DNA from 3 places in the Lentzea chajnantorensis genome. Region 3 is predicted to be linked to each of the others. Evidence: riboswitches for the same ligand, from Rfam matches in the RefSeq annotation. Region 3 holds a riboswitch; each other region holds the start of a gene.
The links. A riboswitch is a leader RNA that binds a small molecule or an ion and turns the genes downstream of it on or off. The one in region 3 is predicted to bind cobalamin.

Region 1: it holds a riboswitch for cobalamin, as region 3 does, so the genes downstream of both, ACVDFE_RS33260 (CbtB domain-containing protein) here and ACVDFE_RS40785 (LPXTG cell wall anchor domain-containing protein) in region 3, are expected to answer to the same signal.
Region 2: it holds a riboswitch for cobalamin, as region 3 does, so the genes downstream of both, ACVDFE_RS12890 (FecCD family ABC transporter permease) here and ACVDFE_RS40785 (LPXTG cell wall anchor domain-containing protein) in region 3, are expected to answer to the same signal.

Annotation. Positions count from the first base shown of each region.
Region 1 is NZ_JBSDZT010000002.1:6,938,735-6,948,149, reverse strand. It holds gene metH (methionine synthase) at 1-1,702, shown strand, start outside; gene ACVDFE_RS33285 (HAD family hydrolase) at 1,695-2,360, shown strand; gene ACVDFE_RS33280 (hypothetical protein) at 2,353-2,958, opposite strand; gene ACVDFE_RS33275 (GntR family transcriptional regulator) at 3,059-3,592, shown strand; gene ACVDFE_RS33270 (GntR family transcriptional regulator) at 3,623-4,336, shown strand; gene ACVDFE_RS33265 (CbtA family protein) at 4,373-5,122, opposite strand; gene ACVDFE_RS33260 (CbtB domain-containing protein) at 5,139-5,327, opposite strand; cobalamin riboswitch at 5,360-5,534, opposite strand; gene ACVDFE_RS33255 ((2Fe-2S)-binding protein) at 5,583-6,233, opposite strand; gene ACVDFE_RS33250 (phosphoribosyl-ATP diphosphatase) at 6,340-6,603, shown strand; gene hisG (ATP phosphoribosyltransferase) at 6,618-7,478, shown strand; gene ACVDFE_RS33240 (antibiotic biosynthesis monooxygenase family protein) at 7,475-7,768, shown strand; gene ACVDFE_RS33235 (phosphoribosyltransferase) at 7,724-8,353, opposite strand; gene ACVDFE_RS33230 (thioesterase family protein) at 8,614-9,375, opposite strand; gene ACVDFE_RS33225 (RecB family exonuclease) at 9,375-9,415, opposite strand, start outside.
Region 2 is NZ_JBSDZT010000002.1:2,454,333-2,463,747, forward strand. It holds gene ACVDFE_RS12875 (S8 family serine peptidase) at 1-64, shown strand, start outside; gene ACVDFE_RS12880 (3-isopropylmalate dehydrogenase) at 382-1,419, shown strand; gene ACVDFE_RS12885 (YciI family protein) at 1,484-1,903, opposite strand; cobalamin riboswitch at 1,987-2,129, shown strand; gene ACVDFE_RS12890 (FecCD family ABC transporter permease) at 2,165-3,187, shown strand; gene ACVDFE_RS12895 (ABC transporter ATP-binding protein) at 3,187-3,927, shown strand; gene ACVDFE_RS12900 (ABC transporter substrate-binding protein) at 3,924-4,904, shown strand; gene cimA (citramalate synthase) at 5,107-6,699, shown strand; gene ACVDFE_RS12910 (fumarylacetoacetate hydrolase family protein) at 6,710-7,468, shown strand; gene ACVDFE_RS12915 (LuxR C-terminal-related transcriptional regulator) at 7,536-8,267, shown strand; gene ACVDFE_RS12920 (FAD-dependent oxidoreductase) at 8,186-9,415, opposite strand, start outside.
Region 3 is NZ_JBSDZT010000002.1:8,510,415-8,519,829, forward strand. It holds partial or broken gene ACVDFE_RS40765 (ABC transporter ATP-binding protein) at 1-279, opposite strand, end outside; gene ACVDFE_RS40770 (CbiQ family ECF transporter T component) at 276-1,307, opposite strand; gene ACVDFE_RS40775 (hypothetical protein) at 1,330-2,094, opposite strand; gene ACVDFE_RS40780 (hypothetical protein) at 2,109-2,522, opposite strand; gene ACVDFE_RS40785 (LPXTG cell wall anchor domain-containing protein) at 2,519-3,766, opposite strand; adenosylcobalamin-variant (AdoCbl-variant) riboswitch at 3,815-3,886, opposite strand; gene ACVDFE_RS40790 (FAD-dependent monooxygenase) at 3,955-5,043, opposite strand; gene ACVDFE_RS40795 (terpene synthase family protein) at 5,146-7,299, opposite strand; gene ACVDFE_RS40800 (BTAD domain-containing putative transcriptional regulator) at 7,636-9,415, opposite strand, start outside.

The DNA of each region.
Region 1 (9,415 bases), 1.6 Mb from region 3:
GAAGCTGATGGAGCTGTTCGAGGGCGTCACCACCAAGTCGAACTCCGCGTCGCGCGCCGAGGAGCTGGCCGCGCTGCCGTTGTTCGAACGGCTGGAGCGCCGGATCGTCGACGGCGAGCGCAACGGCCTGGAAGCGGACCTGGACCTCGCACTGGACGAACGCCCGGCGTTGCAGATCATCAACGACACGCTGCTGGCGGGCATGAAAACCGTCGGCGAGCTGTTCGGCTCCGGCCAGATGCAGCTGCCGTTCGTGCTGCAGTCCGCCGAGGTCATGAAGACCGCCGTCGCGCACCTCGAACCGCACATGGAACGGTCCGACGACGGCGGCAAGGGCCGCATCGTGCTCGCCACGGTCAAGGGCGACGTGCACGACATCGGCAAGAACCTCGTCGACATCATCCTGTCCAACAACGGCTACGAGGTCGTGAACATCGGCATCAAGCAGCCGATCAACGCCATCCTGGAGGCCGCGCAGCAGCACCGCGCGGACGCGATCGGCATGTCCGGCCTGCTGGTCAAGTCGACCGTGGTCATGAAGGAGAACCTGGAGGAGATGAACTCCAGGGGCGTCGCGGCCCGCTGGCCGGTGCTGCTCGGCGGCGCCGCGCTGACCCGCGCCTACGTCGAGAACGACCTGACCGAGATGTACCTGGGCGACGTCCGCTACGCCCGCGACGCGTTCGAGGGCCTGCGCCTGATGGACGCGATCATGGCGGCGAAACGCGGAGAGACCCCTCTGGTCGACCCGGAGGCCCAGGCGAAGGCCGCCGAGCGCAAGGCCCGCCGCGAACGTGCGCTGCGCATCGCCGCGGCCCGCAAAGCCGCGCCAGGAGAGGAAGAAGCGGGAACCGGTCGTTCCGACGTGGCCACCGACAACCCGGTGCCGGTGCCGCCGTTCTGGGGCAGCCGCGTGGTGAAGGGCATTCCCGTCGCGGACTACAGCGCGCTGCTGGACGAGCGCGCGACGTTCATGGGCCAGTGGGGCCTCAAGGGCACGCGCGGCGGCGGCCCGACCTACGAGGAGCTCGTCGAGACCGAGGGCAGGCCACGGCTGCGGTACTGGATGGAACGCCTTGCGACAGAAGGTGTTCTTGCCCACGCCGCGGTCGTCTACGGCTACTTCCCGTGCGTGTCCGAGGGCAACGACCTGGTCATCCTGACCGAGCCCTCCCCGGACGCGCCGGAGCGCTTCCGGTTCCGCTTTCCGCGCCAGAAGAGGGATCGGCGCCTCTGCCTGGCCGACTTCTGGCGCGCCCGCTCGTCGGGTGAGGTCGACGTCATCGCGTTCCACCTCGTGACGATGGGCCAGCCGATCGCCGACTACGCCAACGAGCTGTTCGGCAAGAACGCGTATCGTGAGTACCTGGAGGTCCACGGACTGGGGGTCCAGCTCACCGAAGCGCTGGCCGAGTACTGGCACAAGCGCGTGCGCGAGGAGCTCGTGTGGCCGGCGGGCGGGTCAGTGGCCCAGGAAGATCCCGCCGCCGTCGAGGAGTACTTCAAGCTCGGCTACCGCGGCGCGCGGTACTCGTTCGGCTACGGCGCCTGCCCCGAGATGGAAGACCGCCGGCGCGTCGTCGACCTGCTCGACCCGGCCCGCATCGGCGTCACGCTGTCCGAGGAACTCCAGCTCCACCCGGAACAGTCCACCGACGCCTTCGTGGCGCACCACCCGGAGGCGAAGTACTTCAATGTCTGACCCGCAAGCTGTCCTGTGGGACATGGACGGCACGCTGCTGGACTCCGAGAAGCTGTGGGACATCCCGCTCTACGAGTACGCCGAGAAGCTCGGCGGGATCCTGTCGCTGGAGACCCGCGAACGCATGGTCGGCAGCAACGTCCCCACGACGATGCGCCTGCTGTTCGCCGACGTCGGCATCGAACCGACCGACGCCGACATGGCCGACGGCGCCGCGTGGATCTCCCGCCGCACCGAGGAGGTCTTCCGCACCGGTCTGCCGTGGCGTCCGGGCGCTGCCGAGGCGCTGCGCGCGGTGCGGTCGTCCGGCGTGCCGATGGCGCTGGTGACCTCCACCGAACGGTCGCTGACCGAGGTCGCGCTCGACACCATCGGCCGTGACCTGTTCGACGTGACGGTGTGCGGCGACGAGGTGGACGGGCTGAACAAGCCGCTGCCGGAGCCGTACCTGAAGGCGGCGCGGTTGCTCGGCGTGGACGCGGCCGGGTGCGTGGCGGTCGAGGACTCGCCGACCGGTGTCGCCTCTGCGGTGGCGGCCGGGTGCACCGTGCTGGTCGTGCCGTGTGACGTCGAGGTGCCGGCGGGGGAGCGGCGGGTGTTCCGCGACTCCCTCGTCGGCGTCGACCTCGAAGTGCTGAAGGCGCTGCAGGTCAGGTGATCAGGCCAAGATCGTCGAACGGCACCAGAACGCAGTTGCTGAGCTGACGCACCAGGGCGGAGGCCACCATCCAGGGGATGTCCGGGTCGTCGAAGTACCGAGTTGCATCCTGCGCCACCGCAGGACCACGCGCGCCGGGCCGGTGCAGCACACCTCTCACCCCGACGACGGGGAACTCGGTTGATCGGACTGCGACAGCGCCGCGTCGCAGTGCCGGGCAAAGCCGCAGGGAGAGCGTGACGCACGATCGGCACACGGGCGGCTCGTTGCACCCCATGCCCTCCGGCCAGTGCGGCCAGTCGTTGCGGTAGTCGCGCAACAGCCACAGCACGCCGTCGTCCGTGCGGTCCGCTGGTCCCGCGCAGACCTGGCACAGCAACCGCCGCATGGCTCGTCGCTGCCTGAGCGGGTGCACCCGGCCGAACTCAGGGCGTCCCACCTCGTGCCGAATCGGGCCGCGGAGCCACAACACACCGCGGGTGTCCCGATCAGTCAGGACTTCGTCCGCGTAGCCGATGCCGTGGCCTGGACGCACCACCAACTCGTAGGGCAGATCCTGCTCTGCGCTCCAAGCGGTGATGTAAGGGGCGTTGATCATCCGGGCAACCTTACTGCAATATCCGAAATGTACCTAGCTGATCCTATGACTAGGGTCTATGACAGCGGTACGCGCAGGACCCAGCCGAGGAGCGTGAGTGATGACGACCGTGCGCTCGTGGACGAGCGTCTCGATGCCGTACGTGAGCGGTCAACCCGGTGACGCTTGGGCTGCCGAGGCGCAGGTGCACGGCGGTGAGGGGACCCAAAAGCTGCTGGGCGTCGAGGAAGTGCCCGCCACCGCCGCGGTCGCCGCCATGCTCGACCTGGAACGAGGTGATCCGGTGGTGGTCAGGCGGCGCCTGATGTTGTTCGACGGCCAGCCGGTCGAACTCGTCGACTCGCACTACCCCGTGGTCATCGCTCGCGGCACCCGCCTCGCCGAGCCGCGCAAGATCCCCGGTGGCGCGGTGGCCTTCCTCGCCGGGCTCGGTCATCCCCCGAAGCGGGTGCGCGAGGACGTCAGCGCTCGTCTGGCCACAGTGGACGAGCGGACCGCGTTGCGACTCGAGGGCCAGTCTTGCGTTCTGCTGCTCGCGCGTTCGCTGCTGACCGAGGAGGATCGGCCTGTCGAGGCCACCGTGATGACGATGGTGTCCGATGGGCGGCGGCTGCGTTATGAGCTGACGCCATGACCGTCCAGACGAAGTTCCGAGGAGCAGGCATTGCCCCGCGCACGTGACGTCCGGCCCCGGCACGAGCAGATCGCGGCGGAGCTGCGCGACCTCATCATGCGCGGAGAGCTGCCGCCGGGTGCGCAGCTGCCGTCGACCGCACAGCTCGTCGCACAGCACGGTGCGGCCAACGCGACCATCCAGCACGCGCTGAAGGCGTTGAAGGACGAGGGTCTTCTCGACAGCCGCGCCGGCAAGGGCGTGTACGTCCGCGACCGGGAACCGCTGGTGGTCGACGCCGCTGCCTACATCGAGCCCGGGGCAGGCCGGTTCCGCTACGAGCTGCTCGCCGTCGACACGGTCGTCCCTCCGGCCGACGTGGCCGAGGGCTTGGGCCTCGGCCCCGGAGTGCCGGCGGTCGTCCGCACCCGGATCCTCAGCCACCAGGACCAGCCGGTGGAGCTGTCAGCGTCGTACTACCCGGTGGACATCGCCGGTGACACCGCCCTGGCGAGACCTGCGAAGATCCGCGGCGGTGCACCTCGGGCGCTCGCTGACCTCGGCTTCGTCCAGCGGTCGTTCGTCGACCGGATCTCAGCGCGCCCACCGACCGTTGCGGAAGCCGAGGCGCTCGACCTGCCCGGCGGGACGCCGGTCATCCGGCAGCTGCGGGTCGTCTACAGCGACCACGATCGCCCGGTGGAGGCGTCTGTGCTGATCAAGAGTTCGCACCGCTACGAGCTGCGCTACCACCAGGCCCTGTAGACCCGGGGCGGTCGCCGCGACGACCGCCCCGGACCATCAGGAAACCGCGACGGGTGCCTTCGCCCGGCGTGTCGCCGGATCGACCAGCAGGCCGAACACCACGCCGAGACCGACGTGGAGCGTGGCCAGCTGGGCGAGTGAGCTGAGGCGGAACTGCCACAGCACGGCCACCGGCATGTCCGCCGGGATCGTGTCCGGCGGCGCGGGGAACGCCACCAGCACCACCGCCACCGCCGCCACGACCGCGAGCAGCACCGCGGTCACGCGGACCGGGTGCGGCTGCGCGGCCAGTGCCGAGGCGAGCCAGCTCGCTCCCCAGACGATCGCCAGACCGGCCACCACCACGCCCAGGTACAGCGCGGTGCGGTAGTTCACCGTGTCCGGGTCGCCCACCGCGGGCGGGTTCGCCGGGTACTTCAGCCACGGCAGCAGCGCCACCGCACCGAACACGGCGACTCCGAACGCGGTGCTGCGGGTGAACGGCGTGCGGTCGGCGAACCAGCGCTTCGACAGCGCGTAGGCCGTGGCGAACACCAGGCCGACGGCGATGCCGACGATCACCACGCCGAGCATGCCGCCCGCGATCTGGACGCCGCGGCTGACCAGCCCCTCCTCGCCGTGCGAGTGGGAGTGGCCGTCACCGGCGGGGGTGCGGGCCTCCTCGACGGCCAGTGCGGCGCGGATGGGGATCTCGGTGACCAGGAGCTGCACGAGCGCGGAGGCGGTACCGGCGATGGCGCCGGCCGCGAGTCCGCGCAGTGCGATCGACCTGTACGTGGTCGTCATCTGCGTGATCAGCGGATCAGTGGCAGGGAACGCCGAGGGCGTGGCGGCCGTCGTGGAAGAACTCGTGCAGCAGCTCCGAGCTCGCACCGAGAGCGAGGCCGTTCTCCTGCAGGACCAGGTAGGTGACGATCAGGCCGAGCATTGAGACGGCGAAGGCCCACTTGGGCACGCGGACGGCGGACAGGCTTGCTGCAGGGCTCGTCATGACGGGCTCCTCCATACCTCGTGGAAGGTGAAACTCCTTACGGCGCCGCAGCCGGTCTCCTGACTCCCGGATCAACGCTGCCCCCGCGTCTTCCCAGCCCCTCGCGGGACCAGTGACGTGCTCGGCGGGGATCGCTTCCCGGTCACAGTGGCGAGGACCGCGCCGGATTTCCACCGGCTTCCCGTCACTGCGGCGCGTGCACCGTAAGGTGAACGGCGGTTCACGCACAACCGGCCATAAGAGTTGTCGTCTTCATCACTTCACAAGAGGGCAGTCCCCGCACTTCCCACCTGCGGCAACGCGGTAGTAAAGGCAGCACGACCGGCGCAGGAACGCGACCTCGCCGGGCAGGGTGACGAATTCCCCGGCACCTTCGAACGGTGGCGCTGCCATGAGCCGGTTGCCGCGTTCCTCCGCTTCCTCCGCACTCAGCGCACCCGCTCGCACCACCATTTTCAGCGCGCCCGCGATGTTCGACATCGCGTTGCCCCACAGCAGACCGCGTGCCACGGGCACGACCGCGTGGACCGCCTCCACGACCGGTGCGAGCGCCTCCGCCGGGCGCGGGCCGAGCCGCGGGGTGTCGATGCGGACGCTCAGGCCGTTGCGGCGGTGGTGCTGCCACCACAGGTTCTCCGGGCGCACGTCGATCGGCAGGTCCGTCGCGGTGAGCGGGCTGAGCAGCCGCGCGGTGTAGCTGAGGAAGAACAGGCTGGCGGCGACGCGGGGCTCGGCGGCGTTGTAGCGGGCCGCGATCGCGTCGATGGTCTCCCTGAGGGCGGGGCCTTCGAGCAGTGCCGTCCCCGGCAGCCACGAGTCGTCCGGACGGCCCACGTCCAGCGCGAAGAACGGGTTGATGCCGCGCACCTGGCGCAGCGCTGCGAGGACTTCGGCGAACTCCGACACAGATTCACGCTACTGGGTGTCCATGCAGGACAGATCACGTCCACGGGCTGGAACAGAGGTGACCGCGGTGTGGACCACCCGTCCGGAGGTGGGAGGATGTGCCCCCGTGAAGACCTTCGACTCGCTGTTCGCCGAACTGACCGAACGAGCCCGCACCAAGCCGGAGGGTTCCGGCACCGTGGCTGCGCTTGAGGCCGGCGTCCATGCGCAGGGCAAGAAGGTCCTGGAGGAAGCGGGCGAGGTCTGGATCGCCGCCGAGTACGAGTCCGACGAGAAGCTCGCGGAAGAGATCTCGCAGCTGCTGTACCGCCTCCAGGTGATCATGCTGGGCCGCGGCCTGACCCTCGACGACGTCTACAAGTACCTCTGACGGAGAGCTGACCGATGCTGCGCGTAGCAGTCCCGAACAAGGGCGCGCTCGCCGAACGCGCCTCCGCGATGCTGACCGAGGCCGGTTACCGGCAGCGGCACGAGCCGCGCGACCTGACCGTGCTCGACCCGAACAACGAGGTCGAGTTCTTCTTCTTGCGCCCCAAGGACATCGCGATCTACGTGGCGTCCGGTGACCTCGACCTGGGCATCACCGGCCGCGACCTGGCCGCCGACTCGGGCGCCGATGACAACGGCTCCTCCGTCGAGGAGCTGCTGGCACTGGGCTTCGGTGGGTCCACCTTCCGCTACGCGGGCCCGCGGGGCACCGACTGGACGGTCGAGGACCTGGAGGGCAAGCGGCTCGCCACCGCCTACCCGAAGCTGGTCGGCCGCGACCTCAAACGCCGCGGCATCAACGCCACGGTGATCCGCCTCGACGGCGCGGTCGAGATCTCCATCCAGCTCGGCGTGGCCGACCTGATCGCCGACGTCGTGGGCTCCGGCCGCACGCTGCGCCAGCACGACCTGGTGGCGTTCGGCGAGCCGATCTGCGAGTCGGAGGCGGTCCTCGTGCACCGCGCGGGCTCGGAGCTCTCGCCGGCCAAGAAGCAGCTGCAGGCCCGCCTGCAGGGCGTCGTGTTCGCCCAGCAGTACCTGATGCTGGACTACGACTGCCCGCGCACGCTGCTGGACGAGGCGATCAGCCTCACGCCGGGCCTGGAGTCGCCGACGGTCGCGCCGCTGGCCGACGAGAACTGGGTCGCGGTGCGGGCGATGGTCCGCCGCCGCGACGCGAACCGGGTCATGGACGAGCTGGCCGCGATCGGCGCCAAGGCGATCCTGGCCTCGGACATCCGGTTCTGCCGCCTGTGATCCTGGAGCACGCCGTGCTGGACGTCCTGCCCGGACGTGCGGCGGAGTTCGAGGAGGCCTTCGGCGAGGCGCGGGAGCTGATCTCCGCCTCGCCGGGCTTCCTCGGCCTGCGGCTGTCGCGGTGCCTGGAGGACCCGAACCGGTACCTGCTGCTGGTGCAGTGGGAGTCGGTCGAGGCGCACACGGTCGGGTTCCGCCAGGGCCCGTCCTACGCCCGGTGGTCGGAGCTGCTGCACCGGTTCTACTCACCGTTCCCGGTGGTCCAGCACTTCGAGGACCTCGGCGTCTGAGGTCTGCTCGAAGCGGTCGTACCACCGGCTCACCGCACCGAGGTGCCGCGGCAGGAGCACCGCCACCACGGGCGTGCTGAACGTGCGCACCGACTGCCTCGCGGCGACCGGCACGGCCAGCACCAGGCGGTTCGGCCCTCGTCGCTCCAGCCAGTGCAGGGCGGCCCGCGCGGTGACACCGGTGGCCAGCCCGTCGTCGACCACGACCACGTCCCGCTCCTCGACCACGAGCGGCGGCCGATCCCGCCGGTACAGCGCGGTCCTGCGCGCGGCCTCGGCCCGTTCGCGGTCGCAGCCCGCGGCCAGCTGCTCCTCGGTGAGCCCGAGCACTCTGAGCACCGCGGCGTCGTAGATCGGCGCGCTGTCCACCGCGACCGCGCCGACCCCGTACTCGGGGTGCCCCGGCGCGCCGATCTTGCGCGCCACCACGACGTCCAGCTCAGCCCCGAGGACCTCCGCGACCTCCGCCGCCACCGGCACACCGCCGCGCGGCAGCCCCAGCACGAGCGGGTCGTGCCAGGTGTGCTCCGCAAGCTGCGCGGCCAGGGCGCGGCCCGCCTCCCGCCGGTTCGCGAACCTCTTCACAGTCCCGCCGACGCTACGCCCCGTCCCCGTTCCCGCGGCACGCACGAACGGCGTAAAGCCGCTGGCAGCTACTTCGCCCGGTGCAACGGCGCGGTGTATCAGGACGACGTCCGAGCGCCTTTTGGTCTGTGCCACCCGGGAAAGACGGCCGCACTCGTCCTGGTCGCGCTCGTGCCGGCCCTCACCAGCGAGACGCAGATCCGCACGCTGGGTATCGAGAGCAACGCCCTCGGGATGTCCACAGCAGACTGCGTGCCGAGTCAGCGTTCGCGCACGAACAGGGCCTGCGCCGTCGACCCCACCGGCCCTTCCACGTCGTGCACGGTGCTCGTCGCCACCCCGACGCCGTCCGGCCCGATCGTGGTGCGCGCGTCCAGGCCGACCCACTCGCCGACGGGGCGGCGGTGCAGGTGCACGGTCAGGTCGGTGTTGATGGCGTACCACTTGCGGATGTCCACGCGGGACGAGACACCGCTGGAGGAGTCGACGACGGCGAACAGCCGTTCCAGCGGGGTGATGGGGGAGCCCTCGACCACGTCGACCAGGGGGCGGGCCCACACCAGGGCGTCGCCGGGGGTGAAGATGCCGCCGGACAGGGAGAGCCACTCGACGGCGGAGAGGTAGCCGCCGCCCCAGTGCTCGGGGACCTCCATCGGCACCGCCGCCGACGGCGGCGGCAGCGGGACGCCGGAACCGCCGGCCACCGGGGTGGTGTCGGAGGTCGAGATGCGCCAGGCGCGGGCGACGAGGGCCGCGCGGCCGTTGTGGGACAGGGTGGCGGAGGCCAGCTCCACGGAGCGGCCGGGCCGCTCGACCGCCGTGGTGACGGTGAGGTCGGCCACCGGAACCGGGCCGAGGACCTCGAACGTCACGCGGGCCAGCAGCCGGTCGGTGTCCGACAGGGACCGCACGAGCAGTGCGGAGGGCGGGCCGAGGTGCTGGCTGTCCGGGCCCCACGGGCCGACCGTGTGCGGGGTCGAGCGGTAGGTGTGCTCGTCCAGCGGGAGGTAGAAGGCGGGCATCAGTCGCGGTCCTGGAGGGGTTCGGTGTCGTCGGGCTCCG
Region 2 (9,415 bases), 6.1 Mb from region 3:
CCACCACAACGCCACCGGCGACCGCGCCTCTGTCGTCACCGTCCGAGGCGCCGTCCGCTCCTAGCCCCTTCTCCTCCGACCTTTTCTGAAGTCCACGCGGGGACCTTTCGTGCTCTCAGAGAGTACGAAAGGTCCCCGCGTGCGTTCCGGGGGAAGCGGGGTTACTGCGTGGAACTGCCGGGCGTCACCCCTTGACGCGACCCCGTTCCTGCGATCGAGTGACACTCGAAAGTGCGGAATGGGCCGTGTGGGTGTCCCGCAGTACGGGAGATAACACCCCGATGGGGTGTCCGGCATGCGGCGAGCGGCCGTGGTGCCGGTAACCTTTCGCGGAGGAAAGTAGTCCCACCAATTGGGGACTGACACCTGGGAGGTGTGTGGATGCGGCTCGCAGTGATCCCAGGAGACGGGATCGGGCCCGAGGTCATCGCTGAGGCCCTGAAGGTCCTCAACGAGGTCGTTCCGGCGGCCGAGATCACTCGCTACGACCTCGGCGCGGCGCGCTGGCACGCCACGGGAGAGTTGTTGCCCGAGTCGGTGCTCGGTGAGCTCCGCCAGCACGACGCGATCCTGCTCGGAGCGGTAGGCGATCCGTCGGTGCCGAGCGGAATCCTGGAGCGCGGCCTGCTGCTGCGCCTCAGGTTCGAGCTCGACCACCACGTGAACCTCCGCCCCGCCCGTCTCTACCCCGGCGTCCGCAGCCCGCTCGCGGACCCGCCGGAGATCGACATGGTGGTGGTCCGCGAGGGCACCGAGGGCCCGTACGCGGGCAACGGTGGCCTGCTGCGCAAGGACACCCCGCACGAGATCGCCACGGAGGTGTCGCTCAACACGTCGTTCGGCGTGGAGCGCGTGGTCAGGGACGCCTTCGCGCGCGCCTCGGCCCGTCCGCGGCGGCACCTGACGCTGGTGCACAAGACGAACGTCCTCACGCACGCCGGCTCGCTGTGGTCGCGCGTGGTCGAGGAGGTCTCGCTGCAGCACCCGGACGTGACGGTGGCATACCAGCACGTGGACGCGGCCACGATCCACCTGGTCACCGACCCCGCCCGGTACGACGTGATCGTGACGGACAACCTGTTCGGCGACATCCTGACCGACCTCGCCGCCGCCGTTACGGGCGGCATCGGCCTGGCCGCGTCGGGCAACATGGACGTGACGCGGCGCAACCCGTCGATGTTCGAGCCGGTCCACGGTTCGGCACCGGACATCGCGGGCCAGGGCATCGCCGACCCGACGGCCGCCGTGCTGTCGGTCGCGCTGCTGCTCGACCACCTCGGCGAGCACGAGGCGTCGCGCCGGATCGAGGCGTCCGTGGCGTTCGACCTGGCGACCCGCGACCACCAGTCGCCGGGCGCGACGTACGCGATCGGCGACCGCCTGGCCGCCCTCGTGTCCTCGAACGTCCGCACGGGCTGACCGTTGTAGTGCACGCGGGGAGCTTTCGTACTCTTGTAGAGCACGAAAGGTCCCCGCGTGACTTTCACAGCTGGGCGGTGGACTCGCGCCAGGCGCGCTCCTTCTGGATCCACTCGTTGTCCTGCGGGAACTCGTCGATCGTCGGCACGCGGCGGATCTCGGTCTTGAACCCGGGCCCGGCCATCGGCATCCGCTTCGCCCACTCGACCGCCTCCTGCAGCGAGGACACGTTGAGCAGGTAGAAGCCGCCGAACAGCTCCTTGGTCTCGCCGTACGGGCCGTCCGTCACGATCGCCGGTTCGGCGGAGAAGTCGACGACGACGCCCTCGGACGGGTCGGCGAGGCCCTCGGCGGCGAGCAGCACCCCGGCCCGGATCAGCTCGTCGTTGAACGCGCCCACGACCTCCAGCATCTTGTCGAAGTCGAGCTCGCCCATGTTCGCGTAGGCCTCGTCGGTGGCGCGCATGATCAGCATGTACTTCACGGTGGTCTCCCTGCGTTGTGCCCTGCTCGCTGACGTCCACAGGTCGAACGGGCACCCCGCCGGATCGACATCACAGCGGAGAAATTTTCGAACTTCCTGTTTGCGCAGGTAGGGTCACCCGAAGTCGTGCGTGGGGGAAGACCGGTCGAAGTCCGGCGCTGACCCGCAACGGTAGGTCCCCGGCCAGGGGACGAGCCCGAATGCCCGCACACGGCAGACATAGGACTCCAACTCCTGCCGTGGACTGCGGGAAGGGCACATGTGATCGGGAAGATCAGCGCGCTCGTCGGCGTGCTCGTCGTCAGCATCGTGGCGGGCGTCGCGCTCGGCCCCGTCTCCGTCCCCTTCGGCGTCACCGCCGACCTGCTGTGGCAGGCGGTCACCGGCGGCACCGTGCCCGCCCACCTCGCCGGGCAGTACCACATCGTCTGGAACATCCGGCTGCCGCGCGTGCTGCTCGCCGCCGTCGTGGGCGCGGGGCTGAGCGCGGTCGGCGTCGCGATCCAGGCGATGGTCCGCAACGCGCTGGCCGACCCGTACGTGCTCGGCATCTCCTCGGGGGCGAGCGTGGGCGCCACGGCCGTCGCGACGATGGGGGTGCTGTCCGGGCTCGGCGTGTACGCGCTGTCGACGGGGGCGTTCCTCACCGGACTCGGTGCCACCGCGCTCGTCTACCTCACCGCGCGGTCGAGCGGGGCGCTCACGCCGTTGCGGCTCGTGCTGACCGGCACCGCGCTCGCCTACGGGTTCTCGGCCGTGGCGATGCTGCTGGTGTTCCAGGCACCGCACGGGGAGGCGGCGCGGGCGGCGATGTTCTGGCTGCTCGGCAGCCTCGGCGGGGCGGACTGGAGGTCGTTGCCGGTCGCCACGGTCGTGACCGCGCTGGGCATCGCCTACCTGATGACCAAGGCGCGGCCGTTGAACGCGCTGGCGATGGGCGACGAGACCGCGACCACGCTCGGGGTGAGGGTCAACCGGTTCCGCACGCACCTCTTCGTCGTCACCGCGGCCATGACCGGGGTGCTGGTGGCGGTCAGCGGGGCCGTCGGGTTCGTCGGGCTGATGCTGCCGCACCTCACCCGCATGGTCGTGGGCGCCGACCACCGCAAGGTGCTGGCCCTCGCACCGCTGGCCGGTGCGAGCTTCCTGGTGTGGGTGGACGTCGCCGCGCGGATGCTCGCCGCACCCGAGGAGCTGCCGCTCGGCGTCATCACGGCAGCGCTGGGCGTGCCGTGCTTCATCTTCCTGATGCGCCGCAGGGCGTACGTCTTCGGAGGCCGCTGATGCGCGTCGAGGTGCACGACGTCACCGTGCGGAACATCATCTCCGGCATCACGCTGCACGCCTGCGACGAGGTGGTCGGCATCGTCGGGCCGAACGGCAGCGGCAAGTCGACGACGTTGCGCTGCGTCTACCGGGCGCTGCGACCGGACGCCGGCGCGGTCCTGCTCGACGGCGAGAACGTCCACAGGCGACAGGGCCTCGCCCGCGACCTCTCCGCGCTGACCCAGGAGTCGCAGGTCGAGTTCGACTTCACCGTCACCGAGGTCGTGGAGATGGGCCGGCTGCCGCACGACCGCGACCCCGTGCGCGACGCCGCTGTCGTCGCAGAGGCTCTGGCCACAGTGGACGTCGGGCACCTCGCCGCCCGCAGCTTCCTCAGCCTTTCCGGCGGTGAGCGCCAGCGGGTGCTGATCGCCCGCGCCATCGCCCAGCAACCCCGCGTGCTCGTGCTCGACGAGCCGACCAACCACCTCGACATCCGCCACCAGCTCGACGTCCTCGCGCTCGCGCGGGGACTCGGCGTCACCGTCCTGACCGTGCTGCACGACCTCAACCTCGCCGCGTCGTACTGCGACCGCCTCTACGTCCTCGACGAGGGCCGGGTGGTCGCCTCCGGCACCCCGGCGGAGGTCCTCGTGCCCGAGCTCGTCGCCAAGGTCTTCCACGTCACCGCACACGTGGTCGCCCACCCCACGACAGGAGTCCCCCAGCTCCTGTTCGACCAGGAGGTCACCCCGTGAGAACCGCACTCGTCACCGCCGCCCTGCTGCTCGTCTCCGGGTGCGGCGCCACGGTCGCGCAGGACACCTCCGCGACCGAACCCGTCACCGTCACCAACTGCGGGCAGCAGGTGACCTACGACAAGATTCCGTCCAAAGTGGTCACCAACGACACCGGCATCACCGAGCTGATGTTCGCGCTGGGCCTCAGGGACCGCATGGCCGGCTACGTCGTCAACGGCATCGACACCGTCGACGTGCGGACCTCGCCGTGGAAGGCCGACTTCGACAGCGCGAAGCACCTGTCCGACAAGATCTCCAAGGAGGTCGTGCAGGGCGCCAACGCCGACCTCGTGTTCGCCGGCTGGAACTACGGCTTCAGCGAGAGCACCGGCTTCACCCCGGACGCGTTGCGGCAGCTCGGGATCGCCACCTACCAGCTCACCGAGGCGTGCCGCAACGGCGTGGGCAAGCAGCGCGGCATCATGCCCGCCCTCGACGCGCTCTACACGGACCTGCGCAACCTCGGGAAGATCTTCCGGGTCGAGGCCAGGGCCGAGGAGCTGGTCAAGGGCTACCAGCAGCAGATCGAGAACGCCGGCAGGCTGATGGCCGGCAAGCCGCGGCCCAAGGTGTTCCTCTACGACAGCGGCCAGGACCAGCCGTTCACCTCCGGCAGGAACGCGGCCCCGCAGGACGTCATCTCCAAGGCCGGCGGCGACAACGTCTTCGGCGACCTCAACGACAGCTGGACCACGGTCAACTGGGAGGCCGTCGTGCAGCGCGACCCCGACGTCGTGCTCATCGTGGACTACGCCGACGGCGAGGCGAACACCCCGCAGGAGAAGCAGCGGTTCCTGGAGGGCTACGCACCGCTGCAGAACTCGCCGGCTGTGCGGAACAAGCGGTTCTACGCGCTGCCGTACGCCGCACTGGTCGAGTCGCCGCGCAACCCGGCCTCCATCGAGGCCTTCGCGCGGTACCTGTCCCAGGCGTGAACCCGTGACCAGATAGTGGGAGATTTCCTCCCGTCACTTGGTACGTCGTGCTGAGCTGTGGCAGCATCCCGGTCATGGCTCAGCACACCGCCATCATTATCGACGAGCGCGTCGGGTAGTCGCCGCCCCTGGCACCCGACGCGCAGACCTCTCGCATCCGCGGGGGGTCTTTTTGTTTGTCCTGGACAGGAGATGACCCGCGATGGCCGGCCCCGCCGACGAGTTCCACGTCTACGACACGACGTTGCGCGACGGCGCACAACGCGAGGGAATTTCGTACTCCGTCACGGACAAGCTCGCGGTCGCGCGGCTGCTGGACGGGCTCGGCGTCGGGTTCATCGAGGGCGGCTGGCCCGGCGCTCTGCCCAAGGACACGGAGTTCTTCGCCCGCGCGGCGGCGGGGGACCTGGAGCTCAAGCACGCCGAGCTGGTCGCGTTCGGCGCCACCCGCAAGGCCGGTGTGCGTGTGGAGGAAGACCCGCAGGTCAAGGCGTTGCTCGACTCCCAGGCACCGGTCGTCACGCTCGTGGCGAAGTCGGACCTGCGGCACATCGAGCGCGCGCTGCGCACCGACGCCGAGGAGAACCTGCGGATGGTGCGCGACACCGTCCGGTTCCTCAAGGACAACGGCCGGCGCGTCTTCCTCGACGCCGAGCACTTCTTCGACGGCTACGCCTTCTCCCCGGACACCGCGCTGCGCGTGCTGGAGTCCGCTGTGGAGGGTGGCGCCGACGTCGTCGTGCTGTGCGACACGAACGGCGGCCAGCTGCCGCTCGGCCTCGCCGAGACGGTCGCCGACGTCATCGCGAAGACCGGCTTCCGGGTGGGGATCCACTGCCAGGACGACACGTCCTGCGCCGTGGCGAACACCCTCGCCGCCGTCCAGGCAGGCGCGACGCACGTCCAGTGCACCGCCAACGGTTATGGCGAGCGAGCAGGCAACGCGGACCTGTTCGCCGTCGTGGGAAACCTCGTGACCAAGCTCGGCCTGGAGGTGCTCCCGACCGGGGCGCTGGCCGAGCTCACCCGTGTCTCCCATGCGTTGGCCGAGATCGCGAACATCGCACCCGACACCCACCAGGCCTACGTCGGGTCGTCAGCATTCGCCCACAAGGCGGGTCTGCACGCGAGCGCGATCAAGGTGGACCCGGAGCTGTACAACCACATCGATCCGGACACCGTCGGCAACGACATGCGGGTGCTGGTCACCGAGATGGCCGGTCGGGCGAGCCTCGAACTCAAGGGACGTGAGTTCGGGCTCGACCTGGCCGGCCGGGGGACCGAGGTCGGGACCGCGCTGAAGCGCGTGAAGGACCTGGAGGCGAAGGGCTGGTCGTTCGAGGCCGCCGACGCCTCCCTGGAGCTGCTGCTGCGCGGCGAGCTGTCCGAACTGGACACCCCGCCGTTCACCCTGGAGTCCTACCGGGTCGTGCTCGACCACCGCTCGGACGGCGAGATCGTGTCCGAGGCCACGGTCAAGGTGCACGTGGCGGGGGAGCGGGTCATCGCGACCGCCGAGGGCAACGGACCCGTGCACGCACTGGACGCGGCCCTGCGCAAGGCGTTGCTGCCGCACCTGTCCTGGTTGGACGCCGTCGAGCTGGCCGACTACAAGGTGCGCATCCTCACCGAACACCCCGGCACGGACGCGGTGACGCGCGTGCTGGTGGAGTCGACGGACGGCGAGCGCGAGTGGACGACCGTGGGGGTGCACGGGAACATCGTCGAGGCCTCCTGGCTTGCACTGTGCGACGCGTTGGTGCACAAGTCGATGCGTTCCGGCTCACACATCTAAGGTGTAGTACGTGCGTATTGCCAGGATCGCTCACCCGCAAGGCGTAGCTTTCGTCGCCGTTCACGGCGAGGAAGCCGCAGAGATCGCCGAACACCCCTTCGGCGAACCGACTTTCACCGGACGCAAGTGGCCCTTGGCCGACGTCAGGCTGCTCGCGCCCATCCTGCCCACCAAGATCATCGGGGTCGGCCGGAACTACGCGGACCACGCGGCGGAGCTCGGCAACGAGGTCCCCGCGGAGCCGTTGATCTTCTTCAAGCCCAACACCTCGGTGGTCGGGCCGAACGTGGAGATCAAGCTTCCGGCCGCGTCCGAACGAGTGGACTTCGAAGGCGAGCTGGCCGTCATCATCGGCCAGCCGTGCCGGGACGTGTCCAGGGCCAAGGCCATGGGCGTGGTGATGGGCTACACCATCGCCAACGACGTCACGGCGCGCGACCTGCAGAAGAAGGACGTGCAGTTCACCCGTGCCAAGGGCTTTGACACCTTTTGCCCGATGGGTCCGTTCATCGAGACCGAGTTCGACCCGTCGGACGTCCGCGTCGTCACCGAGGTCGACGGAGAGGTCAAGCAAGACGGACGTACTTCCTCGATGGTGCACGACATCCCGTCGCTCATCGAGTACGTCTCTGCGGTCATGACGCTGCTGCCCGGCGACGTGATCCTCACCGGCACGCCCGCCGGCGTGGGACCGCTGAGGGCCGGACAGACGGTCTCCGTGACTGTGGACGGCCTTGGCACGCTCACCAATCCGGTGGCAAATAGGTAGCCGTACGGAGCAATCCGGCGTTCGGCAGGTTACGCACCGGGGTACCCGCTAGTAACTTCCCGGTGTCATGACGGACCCCGCGTCCACCCGCGTGCTGCTCGTCGACGGTTCACAGCTCCTCACCGAGGGGCTGCGGATCTCGCTGCACCGCACGCACTCCTTCCGCGTTGTGGGCATCGCCCACACCGTGGCCGATGCCGCGCGCTGCCTGCGCGGCGTGCCGGTGGACCTGGTAGTCACGGACTTCGACGTGCCGGGCGCCGGACCGCTGCGCACCGTGCGGGACACGGCGCAGTACCGGCCGGACGCCCGCGTCGTCGTGCTGTCCAATGCGGACAGTCCGAGCTGGGCCCGCGCCGCGCTGGACGCCGGCGCGGTCGCCTACCTGCTGAAGACCTCACCCGTGGCCGAGCTGCTGCCGCTGATCGCGGCCGCGGTGCGGGGTGCGCCCGCCACGATCGACGCACGGGTGGGGTCCTTCGCCCGGTTGCCCGCGCGGATGCCGCCGCCCGCCTCGCTCGGCCGGCTGTCGGCGCGGGAGTTCGACGTGCTGGCCGAGATGGCGAAGGGCATGGACAACGCCCGCATCGCCCAGCGGCTCTTCATCAGCAACGACACCGTGAAGACGCACGTGAAGGCGATCCTGCGCAAGCTCGGCGCCCGCGACCGGGCCCACGCCGTGGCGATGGTGCTCGGGGAGAAGCTCCGAGGCGTTCGTCACGACCTGACGATGGTCTGCGGTGCCCTGCGCGCGAAGTCCGGCGCGTGCTCCGGACGTGGGCCGATGGCCACCAGGTAGGCCGGCACGGCCTGCAGGAACGGGAACCGCCGCGCCACCCGGAGCATGAACGGCGTGCCGGTGCTCGACACCGTCTCGGTGCTGTTGAGCTTGCGCCCGAGGAACAGCCGGTGGACGGCCCGCTGCATCGTCTGGACGACCACGGTGGGGAAGAGCCTGCGGCTCCGCACCTTCGCGAGCACGGCACCCGTGACCCCGCCCTGCCGCAACGGCTTCGCGAGCAGCGCGGCCGCCGCGACCGCGTCCTGGACGGCGAGGTTGATGCCGACGCCACCGACCGGCGACATCGCGTGCGCGGCGTCACCGATGCACAGCAGACCGTCGACGTGCCAGCGCCGCAACCGGTCCAGCTTCACGTCCAGCAGCTTGACGTCGTCGAGGGTGGTCAGGTGCCCCACCCGGTCGGAGAGCCACGGCACGAGCGTGACGAGGCGGTCGCGGAACTTCTCCACGCCCTCCGCGCGCACCTGCTCGTCGGTGCCCTTGCGGATCAGGAACGCGCACTGGAAGTACTCACCGCGCGGGATCAGCACCAGGCCGCTGCCCGCGCTGAACCGGCCGGCACCGCCGCGGACCGGGTCGTCCTCGGTGCGCGGCAGCCGGAACCACCACACGTCCATCGGCGCGCCGAAGCGGTACACCGGCAGCTCCACGGCGTCGCGCAGGATCGAGCCGCGCCCGTCTGCCGCGACGACCAGGTCCGCGGCGATCTCGCCCTCGTGCCCGCCGGCCCGGTCCCGGTAGGTGACGCCGGTGACCCGGCCGCCGCTCCTGGTGATCCCGGTGACCTCGGTGCTCATCCGCAGGTGGAACCGCGGCTCCAGCCGGCCCGCGTCCGCGAGCAGGTCGAGGAAGTCCCACTGCGGCACCATCGCGATGTGCCGGTGGGCACCGGGAAGCCGGTTCAAGTCGGCGATCGTGGCCTTGCGGCCGCCGTCCAGCAGCACCTCGACCTCGTCGACCAGCTGGTGCGGCACCTGCTCGAAGGCAGGCCCCAGGCCCAGCTCGTCGAGCAGCGTCAGCGTCGACGCGTGCACGGTGTCACCGCGGAAGTCCCGCAGGAAGTCGGCGTGCTTCTCCAGCACCGTCACCTCGACGCCCCCGCGCGCCAGCAGCAACCCCAGCACCATTCCCGCGGGTCCGCCTCC
Region 3 (9,415 bases):
AAGCCCGCCTGCGGGTCCTGGCCGACGAAGCCGACCACGTCGGCGAGTTCGCGGGGTGGGTGGTGGGCGGTGTCGCGGCCGTCGACGAGGACGCGGCCCTCCAGGGTGCCGCCGCTGAAGTGCGGGACGAGGCCGTTGATCGCGCGCAGGAACGTCGACTTGCCCGCGCCGGTGCGGCCGACGACCAGGCAGAGCTTCTCCCTCGGGGATCTCCGCGGACAGGCCGGTGAGCACCGGGGTGCCGGTGTAGGTGATGGTGACGTCCTCGAACCTGATCATCGTTCCCTCGCGATCCCCAGCGGTGCCAGCGCCACCAGCACGGCCAGCGCCGGTGCGAGCGGTAGTTCGGGTGCCTGCAGCGGGACCGTCGCCGGCGACAGCGCCGGGTCGGTCGAGAGCACCAGTGCCGCGGCGCTCGCCACGCCGCTCAGCGCCACGGCGACCGCGCGCGGGGTCCAGCAGTCGGGGCGGTAGCGGGTGCGCGGCACCCGGCGGGCGCCGACCAGCAGGCCCGCGACGGCCAGCAGCACGCCGAGCGCGAGCAGGGGCCAACCGGAGTAGGCGTCGGCGAGCAGGCCGTACGTGCCGATGCAGAGGCCGAAGAGGCCCGCCAGGACCAGTGCGCCGGTCACCGCGCGGTCGCGGCGCGAGATGCCGGCGGTGCGGCCGTAGCCGCGCGAGTCCATGGAGGCGGCGAGGACGAGCGAGCGTTCCAGCGCGTCCTCCAGCACCGGCACCAGCAGCGTGCGGATCGCGTGCACGCCGTGGGCCGTGTCACCGCGCAGCTGACGGGCCTTGCGAACCGAACGCGCCGACGACACCAGTTGCGGCGCAACGGTCAGCGCCACCACCACGGCCACGCTCACCTCGTACAGCGCGGCGGGCAGGGAGCGCAGGAGGCGTTTCGGGTTGGCGAGGGCGTTCGCGGCGCCGACGCAGCTCAGGATCGTGGCGAGCAACAACCCCTGGTACAGCGCGAAGACCAGCCCCTCCGCGGTCACCGGTCCGCCGATGCGGATGCCCTGGGCCCAGTCCGGCAACGGGACCTGCGGCAAGGTGAACAACGTCGTCGGGCCCGCGATGCCGCCGAGGACCACGTGCAGCAGCACCCGCAGGCCGATGACCAGCAGCCCGAACTTGAGGAACACGCCATAGGTTCCCGCCCACGGCGTGTTCGCGCGGCACGTCACGACCACGACCCCCGCCACCGCCAGGACCAGGCCCAGCAGCAACGGGTTCGTGGTGCGGCTGGCGGCGGTGGCCAGGCCCAGGGCCCACAGCCACCACGCGCCGGAGTGGAGCCTCACGCCGCGGACCCCCGCCGAGCGCTCACTCTTCCGCGCTGCGCCGGCGACGGGCCACGAGCAGTCCCGCAACGACCAGCGCGCCGATCGCCAGCACGCCGAGCACCGTCCACAACGGACTACCCGGCTCCCGGTCCTGCTGCTGCGCCTTCTCCTCGACCGCGGCCGAGGTCACAGCGGCGGACGTGCTCGAAGACGGCTCCGAAGCCGACGCCGAAGTCGTCGCGGCAGAGGACGGGGGCGGTGCAGTGGTGGACGGCTGCCCGGCAGGCGGGGTCACGGGGACCTGCGGCGGTGCGGGCGGTTGCTGGGCCGGAGGCTGCTGGGCAGGCGGTTGCTGAGCGGGCGGCTGCTGGACCGGTGGCTGTGGGGCGGGTGCGGCCGGCGGGGCGATCCCCGGCTGCTCCCCCGCCCCGAACGCCCACCCCTCGACGCTGCCGCGAGCCGGCACGTAGGTCGCCGCGCCCTGGTTGCTGTAGGACCACGAACCACCGGCTGAGGCGTGCCAGTACGACCAGTACGCGGTGGCGGGCGAGGTGGTGACGCACCTGTCGGTGTCGGTGCCCGGCCTGCCGTTGATGCGGCAGACGAACCCCTGCTGCCGTGACGCGTAGGCGTAGCTGAACCCGGCCGCCGCCAGCGCCGCCACCCCGGAACCCGGACTGCCCGCCGCGCACCCCTGCTGCACACCACCGCCGAGACCGCGGAAGTCGACGACGACGGTCACGCCGTCACAGCCCGCCGCCTGAGCCGGCACCGGGACCGCCGCGGCGATCACCAGTGCCAGCACGCAGAAGAACCTCGTCACGGGGTGGCGCCGGGGGCGGTGCCGGCACCGAACGCCCAGCCCTCGACGCTGCCGGGCGCCGGGTCGTAGCTGCCCGCACCCGCGGAGCTGTAGGCCCAGGAACCGCCGGGCGAGGCGTGCCAGTACGACCAGTAGGCGCTGGTCGTGGGCGCGGTGCACGGGTTCGGCAGCGCGTTGATCCGGCACACGAAACCGGCCTGGCGCGGCACGAACGAGTACGTGAAGCCCGCGCCGGTCAGCGCGGCGAGACCGGTGGCCGGGTCGCCGGGAGCGCAGCCGGTCTGGACGCCGCCGCCCAGCGCGGTGAAGTCCACCACGACCTTCACGCCCGCGCAGTCCGCGGCGGAGGCGGGTGCGACGACGAACGAGCTCGCGACCAGGGCGAGGACAGCGAGGATGCGGCGCATCACGCACCAACCTTCCGACGACGGGACACGAGGACGAGCACGGCGCCGGCGAGCAGCGCGGAGGAACCGAGCAGGGTCAGCGCGACGGCCTCCTCGGGGCCGGTCGCGGCGAGCCGCTGAGTGGCCGGGGGCGTCGGACCGGCCGGCGCGGGAGCGACCGGGGTGGCCGTCGACGAGGTGGTCACCGGAGCGGTCGTCGTCGGCGGCACGGTCGGCTGTGCGGTGGTCGACGGGGGCGTGGTGGTCGGCGGGGTCGCGCAGTCGACCGCGGGCACACCGGGCGTGGCACCGGCGAACGACACGTCGGCGAGGCCCTTGCGGGCCAGGCCGAGCATCGCCTGGGTGGTCGCGCGCACGGCGCCGTAGACCTCGAAACCCGTGCTGTCGTAGGCGATCGCGCCGCGAGCGGCCTCCGGTCCGGCACAGCCGACCTGCAACGACCGCAGGTACGCCACGGCCCGGTCCGCGGCCGCCGTCCGGCCGCCCTCGACGAGCGCGCCGACCGCGAGGCCGGTGCTGTTGGCGTTCGAGCCCTGCAACGCCGACGGGAACCCGCCGTCCGCCTTCTGCTGCGCCACCAGCCAGTCCAGCGCCCGCGCGGACGCCGTCGGCTCCCCCGCCGCCTGCAACGCCTGCAGCACGATCGCCGTCGCGTCCACATCGGACTTGCAGACCGGCTGCCCGAACGAGATCGGGAACCCGCCGTCAGCGCACTGCGTGGACACCTGGAACGCGACCGGCTGCGCCACCGGCTGGTCGGCGCGGGTCAGCACGATGATCGCCAGCGCCTGCGTGAACGCGTTGGTCTGGTCGTAGTCGGGGTCGGTGCGGTCGCGGTAGCGGCCGGACTCCTCCCGCAGCGCCGCAAGGCGTTCGAGCAGGTCGGCACCGGCGAACGCGTGCGGGTCGGTGCCCAGCGCCTGCGCGACCAGCGCGAGCTTCACCAGGCCACCGACGTAGGACTCGGCCTCGCCGTCGCCCGCGAAGTACTGGAACTGCTCGGGTTCGGCGAGCCACGCCGCGGCCCGCACCGCCGTCGACCGGCCGACACCGGCGGCCGCGAGCCCGTAGACGCCGTCCGCGGTCAGGCCGTGGTCGACGAGGTCCGGCCCCTTCACCAGGTGGTCGCCACCGACGAACTGGCCGGCCAGCCACGTTCCCGCTGACGGCGGCTCGGCCGCCTGAGCGGCCGGTGTCACGACGAGCGCGGCCGCTACCACTGCGGCCAGCGCGGATGTCCGGATCACTGCTCTTCCCCCTGCCCCGCTGTCCTCGACGGGTCGATGGAGCCACCGCGCGCCACGGGCATTCGGACTGTCACCGTTGCGGGTCAGCGCCGGAGTTCCACCGGCTTCCCCCGCGGCGTGCGGATGCTGTTGTCCACCCGATCGTGCGGGAGGGATCACCCCGAGTCAAATGGCTGTGAGCCGGGCCATCAGCGGCCGGGGAGCTGGAAGGAGCTCACGACCGCGGCGAACTCCTCGGTCGGCTGCCCGCCGTTGGCCTGGTTCTTCAGCGCCATGTCCTGGTTGGCCGTCACGTACGGGCGCAGCAGCTCCTCGTAGCGCTGGAACGCGGTCTCGCGGTTCACGCTCAGCTCGCCAGCCAGCACGTACGCACCGACGAGCGCCAAGCTCGTGCCCTGACCGGACAACGGCGAACCGCAGTAGCCGGCGTCGCCGAGCAGCACGACGCCGCCGCGCGACCAGGACGGCATCCGGACCTGCGCCATGGCGTCGAAGTGGAAGTCCGGCGCCTCCCACATGTGCTTGAGCGCGGTCTGCCACTCCCACCCGGCGTCGGCGAACTTCTCCGCCACCAGCCGCCGCTGGGCCTCGACGTCGCGGTGGTCGAAGTCCACCTCGCCGTAGAACCCCATGTAGACCCGGCACTCCGCGTTGGCGCGGGCGCTCATGACCCCGCCGCCGACGACCTCGCCCTGCTGGAACACCTGCCAGTGGTCGAGGCCCAGGAAGTTCGGCGCGGTGAACACGGCGAGGTTGGTGCCCAGGTGGCGGACGAACTGCGCCTCGGGCCCGAACACGAGCCGCCGGACGTTCGAGTGCAGCCCGTCCGCGCCCACGACCACGTCGAAGTCCCGCGGGGCGGCCCGCTCGAACGTGACGCGGGTGCCGTCGATCGCGGTGATGGTGTCGTCGAAGAGGTACTCGACGCCCTCCACCGCGTCGAACAGCAGGCGGGCCAGGTCGTCGCGCATGACCTCGACGTCGGGGCTGGCGAGGTCGCCGCCGGTCAGCGTGTGCTCGGTGGAGCGGTGGAGCTCGGTGCCCTCCTCGTCGACCACGCTCATGCCGCGCATGCCCGTGGTCATGGACCGCAACCGGTCCCCCAGGCCCATCCGCTCCACCACGTCGAGCGCAGGACCGCGGACGTCGACGGCCTGGCCGCCGGGGCGCAGGCCGCGGTGGCGTTCGACGACGGTGACGTCGAAGCCGTGGTGGCGCAACCAGTAGGCCAGCGCCGGACCGCCGATGCTGGCGCCGGAGATGAGGACGTTCGTCATGGTGCTCCCCCTGTGGAGTGGCCGATGCGCACACCGTGGCGGGGTGCGCTGACCGGGGGCTGACCAACGGCTGTCAGTGGCTGACCGGGGCTGACCGGGGGCTCAGCCCGGCGTTCGGGAGGTGAGCCGGGCGGCCGCGGTGCCCAGACCGGTGGGACCGCGGTGGAAGACCGGGAGCCGGCCCACCGGCAGCGCGCCGGCCTCGTCGTACCGGCTGGTCTCCTCGTGCCAGTGGATGATCCCGGCGATCCAGTCCTTCAGCTCGTCGGCGTACCGCGTCAGGCCGGCTCGCGCACCGGCGTCCAGGGCCAGGTCGTCGAACATCTTCGGCAGGTCGGTCTCGACGGACCGCACGAACTGGCCGAGCCGGGCGTCCATCAGCGCGTAGGTCAGCTCGAAGGCACGGCTCTGCGGCACGCCGAGGAAGTTCTCGACGACGCGCACCATGTTGTGCACCTCGCCCTCGTGCTGGATCTCCTTGCGGTACGAGAAGACGTCGTTGAGCATCGTGCAGTAGTCCATGGCCGACCGCTCCATCGTCTGCACGACCCGCGTCTGCCACAGCTGCTCGGGAACGATCGCGGAGTGCGAGAAGCGGGACAGCGACGTCGTCAGCTCGGAGCCGAACGTGCTGCGCCGCATCTCCACGTAGTCCACGGGGTCCGGGATGCGGTTGTGGTGCATGTTGACCACCTCCCACACCCACGCGTCGAGCATGGCGTCGACGGTCTGGCGGAACGTGGCGCGGAAGGCCGGGTTCATCGGCGCCGCGGTCCGCTGCCAGAGCTCGGCCAGCGAGCGCTCCATCGCGTTGGCGGGCACCACGGTCTGCACGAGGTCGACCGGCATGCACGCCTTGAGGCGGGTGGTCTGCGTCTTCACGCCGAGCAGGTCGCGGGTCCGGCCGAACCACAGCGGGTAGGCGTCGTCGGCGTAGGTGCCCCAGGTGAGCCAGCAGCCGGACAGGTACAGCTCCTGCGCCGTGGCGTCCGGGTCGATGCCCGCCGAGCACAGCGGGAAGTCGAACCCGCGGACCTGGGCCTCGTCCCAGACGCCCTCACCGGTCATGCCCTGCTCGACCGCCCACGCGACCACCTGGTCGCGGGCCTGGTCCAGGTGCGGTGCCAGGGAGAGGGTGAACGGGACCTCGAACGCCGGCAGCGCGTACGGCTCGACGACCCTGGGCGTGCTGGAGAACTGCCGGAGCCGCTGCGGCAGGGTCTTGGCGAACGAGCCCAGGACGCCGAGCTGCGGCGGCGGACCGGAGTTCATGTACCGCGAGGACCGCAGGTGCCACTCGTGACCGCCCGCCTGCCAGTCCTGCAGGCCCTTCACGTAACCCAGGACGGCCGCGCGGCCGACGGGGTCGATGCCGTGCTCGTCGAGCAGGATCGGCACCTCGGTGAGCGCGGTGTGCTCGAACTGGTGCAGGCGCGAGGTCAGCAGGTCGTTGACGGCGTCCGCGGCGGCCTGGGTGGACAGGCCGAGGAACTTCTCGAACACCAGCACGCCGTTGGACAGCTCGCCCTCGTCGAGCACCTCGCGCTCGTAGGAGAACAGGTCGTTGCGCAGGTGCACGGCGTCGCTGAAGGTGTCGCGCAGCACGCCGATCGGCCGGGACAGCGCGATGCGCGCGGGCACCTCGAGGCCGACGGCGTGCTCGACGAGGTTCGCCGACCACGGTGCGCCACCGACCTTGCGGCGCATCTCCACGTACTCGATCGGGTTGGCGAGCCGGGCCGCGCTGATGTTGTGCAGCTCCCACATCGACTCGTCGAGCAGGTGCTTCGTGTTGGCGGCGAACCGCTCCCGCCAGTCGAGCGAGTGCCGGCCGACCGTGCGGCGCCACAGGTCGGCGAGGCCCTTCTCCACCGGGTTCGCCGGGTGTGCGGTGATGTGGCCGTCGACCGGCATGAACAGCGGCAACCGGTCGAGGTGGGCCTGCGCGCCCGGGACGTCCCTGGTGCGCTTGTACAGCTCGACGAAGTGGTCGTCGAAGTAGAAGACCCAGACGTACCAGTCGGTGATCAGGTCGAGCGCCTCCCCGTCGCAGTCGGGGTGCGTGTACGCGCAGAGCAGCGCGTAGTCGTGCGCTTCGAGGTCAGCGGCGGTCCAGATCACCGTGCCGTGCTGCGGCGCGTCGACCATGTCCATCTCGCGCGCCCAGGCCCGCGTGTGGACGCGGGCGCGTTCGAGGTTCGGGTTCAGCCGGGCCGGGTGGGGCGTGTAGAACTCCGGCAGCTGGAACGGCTGCATGGGCGTGGGACCTCCGCGCGGTGGACGTGATGCCCCGAACGCAACCAGTCCGGTGCCCGACGGCGCCAGATGGTGCGACCTTGATCCACACTTTGGCGGTGGGACGTCGCCCGATCAGATCAACCGGACGTTCACGGCGCACACTCAGCGCACCACTGCGCGCACGCAGTCCCGTCACCACCGTTCCGCCGGGTGAGCCGGTGTGACCGCGGTGGGGACGAGGTGTGGGCGGTGCCGCGCACCCTCGGTGGCCACACCACCGAGGGGAGCCGGGAATGCGCAGGACGAGGGACGTCGTGGAGCAGTGGGTGGCCGTGGCGGTCGTGGCCGCGGCCGTCACCGCGCTGGTGCTGCTGGGGCTGTGGTTGTAGCCGCGGCGAGGAGCGCGCGGGCGACGGCGACCGCCCTGGGCTGGTTCAGGCCCTCGGCGGCGCGGACCGCCCGTTCCCCGAAGGCGACGGCGGTCCCGTGGTCGCCGAGCGCCGCGTGCAGCCGGCACAGCTGGCCCAGCACGCGGTCACCGGCCCAGTGGCGGCCGGACCGCGTGATCGCGGCCACGCACCACCGCGCGTACCGGACGGCGTCGTGCAGCCGTCCCTCGACCTCGGCCGCGATGGCCAGCGCGAACGACAGGCCAAGCTCGCCGTAGCCGTCCTCGGCGTCGACCAGGCCGCGCAGCACCGCGTCGTCGTCGGCCAGCCCGGTTCCGGTGCGGCACAACGCCGCCGCCGTGCGTGCCATCTCCAGCGCCTTGGCCGGCCTGCCGAGCTCCAGCGCGGTGTGGGCGAAGTCGGTGCGCGCGAACGCCTCACCGCGCCAGTCGCCCGCCTCGTGGAACGCCGCGAGCGACAGCTCCAGGTGGGCGACGCACTCGTCGTCGTCGCCCAGGTTGTAGTGCACGAAGCTGATGTCCTGCAACGCCATCGCGGCCCGGTTGCGGTCACCGTGCTCCTCCAGCAGCGCCAGCGCCGCCCTGATGTGCGTCATGGCCCGGTCGTTGTCGCCGCGCAGCGCGTGCATCACGCCGACGTGGTGCAGCGCGCTCGCCTCACCGGTGGGCGCACCTACCTGGCGCATCAGCTCCAGGCCGCGTTCGAAGTGCCCCTGTGCCGCGTCGAGGTCGTTCGCCTCCCGCGCGGTGATGCCGAGCAGCCCGAGGACCGAGGCCTCCCCGCGCACGTCACCGATCTGGCGCATGAGGTCGAGCGCCGCGTGCAGGTGCTCGGCCGGGTTGCCACCGGGACGGGCGAAGTGCGCCCTGCCCAGGCCCTTCAACGCCTCCGCGCGGGCACGGAGGTCGCCGAGCTGGTACGCGGCGGCGAGCGCGAGGCTGTGCACCTCCACGCGGTCACGGCCGTGGCCGCGGTTCAGCAGGTACTGCGACAGGTGGTGCGGCAGCTGCCAGGCGTGCTCGTAGTGGCCCTGGTAGGCGGCCAGGTACACGGCGGCCCGCAGGTTGCGGCGCTCGGTGTCGAGCCACGCCGCGGCCTGGCGGGCGTTCGCGAGCGGCGGCGGGTCGAGCGGCGGGTACCGCACCGCCAGCGGGATCCGCGGGTTGCCGGGCGACATCAGGACCTCCGCCGCGGCGGCGTTGTGCAGGTAGTGGTCGAGGACGCGCACGACGCCCTCCTCCCGTTCGTCCGGGAGGACGCTCGCCTTCGCGTGGTCGGCCAGCAGGTCGTGGAAGCGGTAGCGGCCGTTGTCCCGTTGCTGCACCAGGTGTGCGTCCAGCAGCGCGTCCAGCAACCGTTCCGCGTCGGGCCGGGTCGTGCCGATCAGCGCGGCGGCGAGGGACGCGTCCCAGTCGTCGCCGGGGTGCAGCCCGAGCAGCCGGAACAACCGCTGCTGCTCGCCGGTGAGCTGGTCGTAGCTCATCGCGAACGCCTTCGCGACGCTGCGCTCCCCCGCCGCCAGCTCGGTCAGCCGCTGCTCGCCGAGCCGGCGCCGCAGGTCCTGCGCGGTCCACGCCGGCCGCGTCCGCCACCGCGCACCGGCGATCCGCACCGCCAGCGGCAGGCACCCGCACAGCCGGACGATCTCGCGGGCCGCCCGCGGGTCCTGGCCGGCGCGCGGGCCGACGATGCCCGTCAGCAGGTCCAGCGCGTCCTGCTCTGGC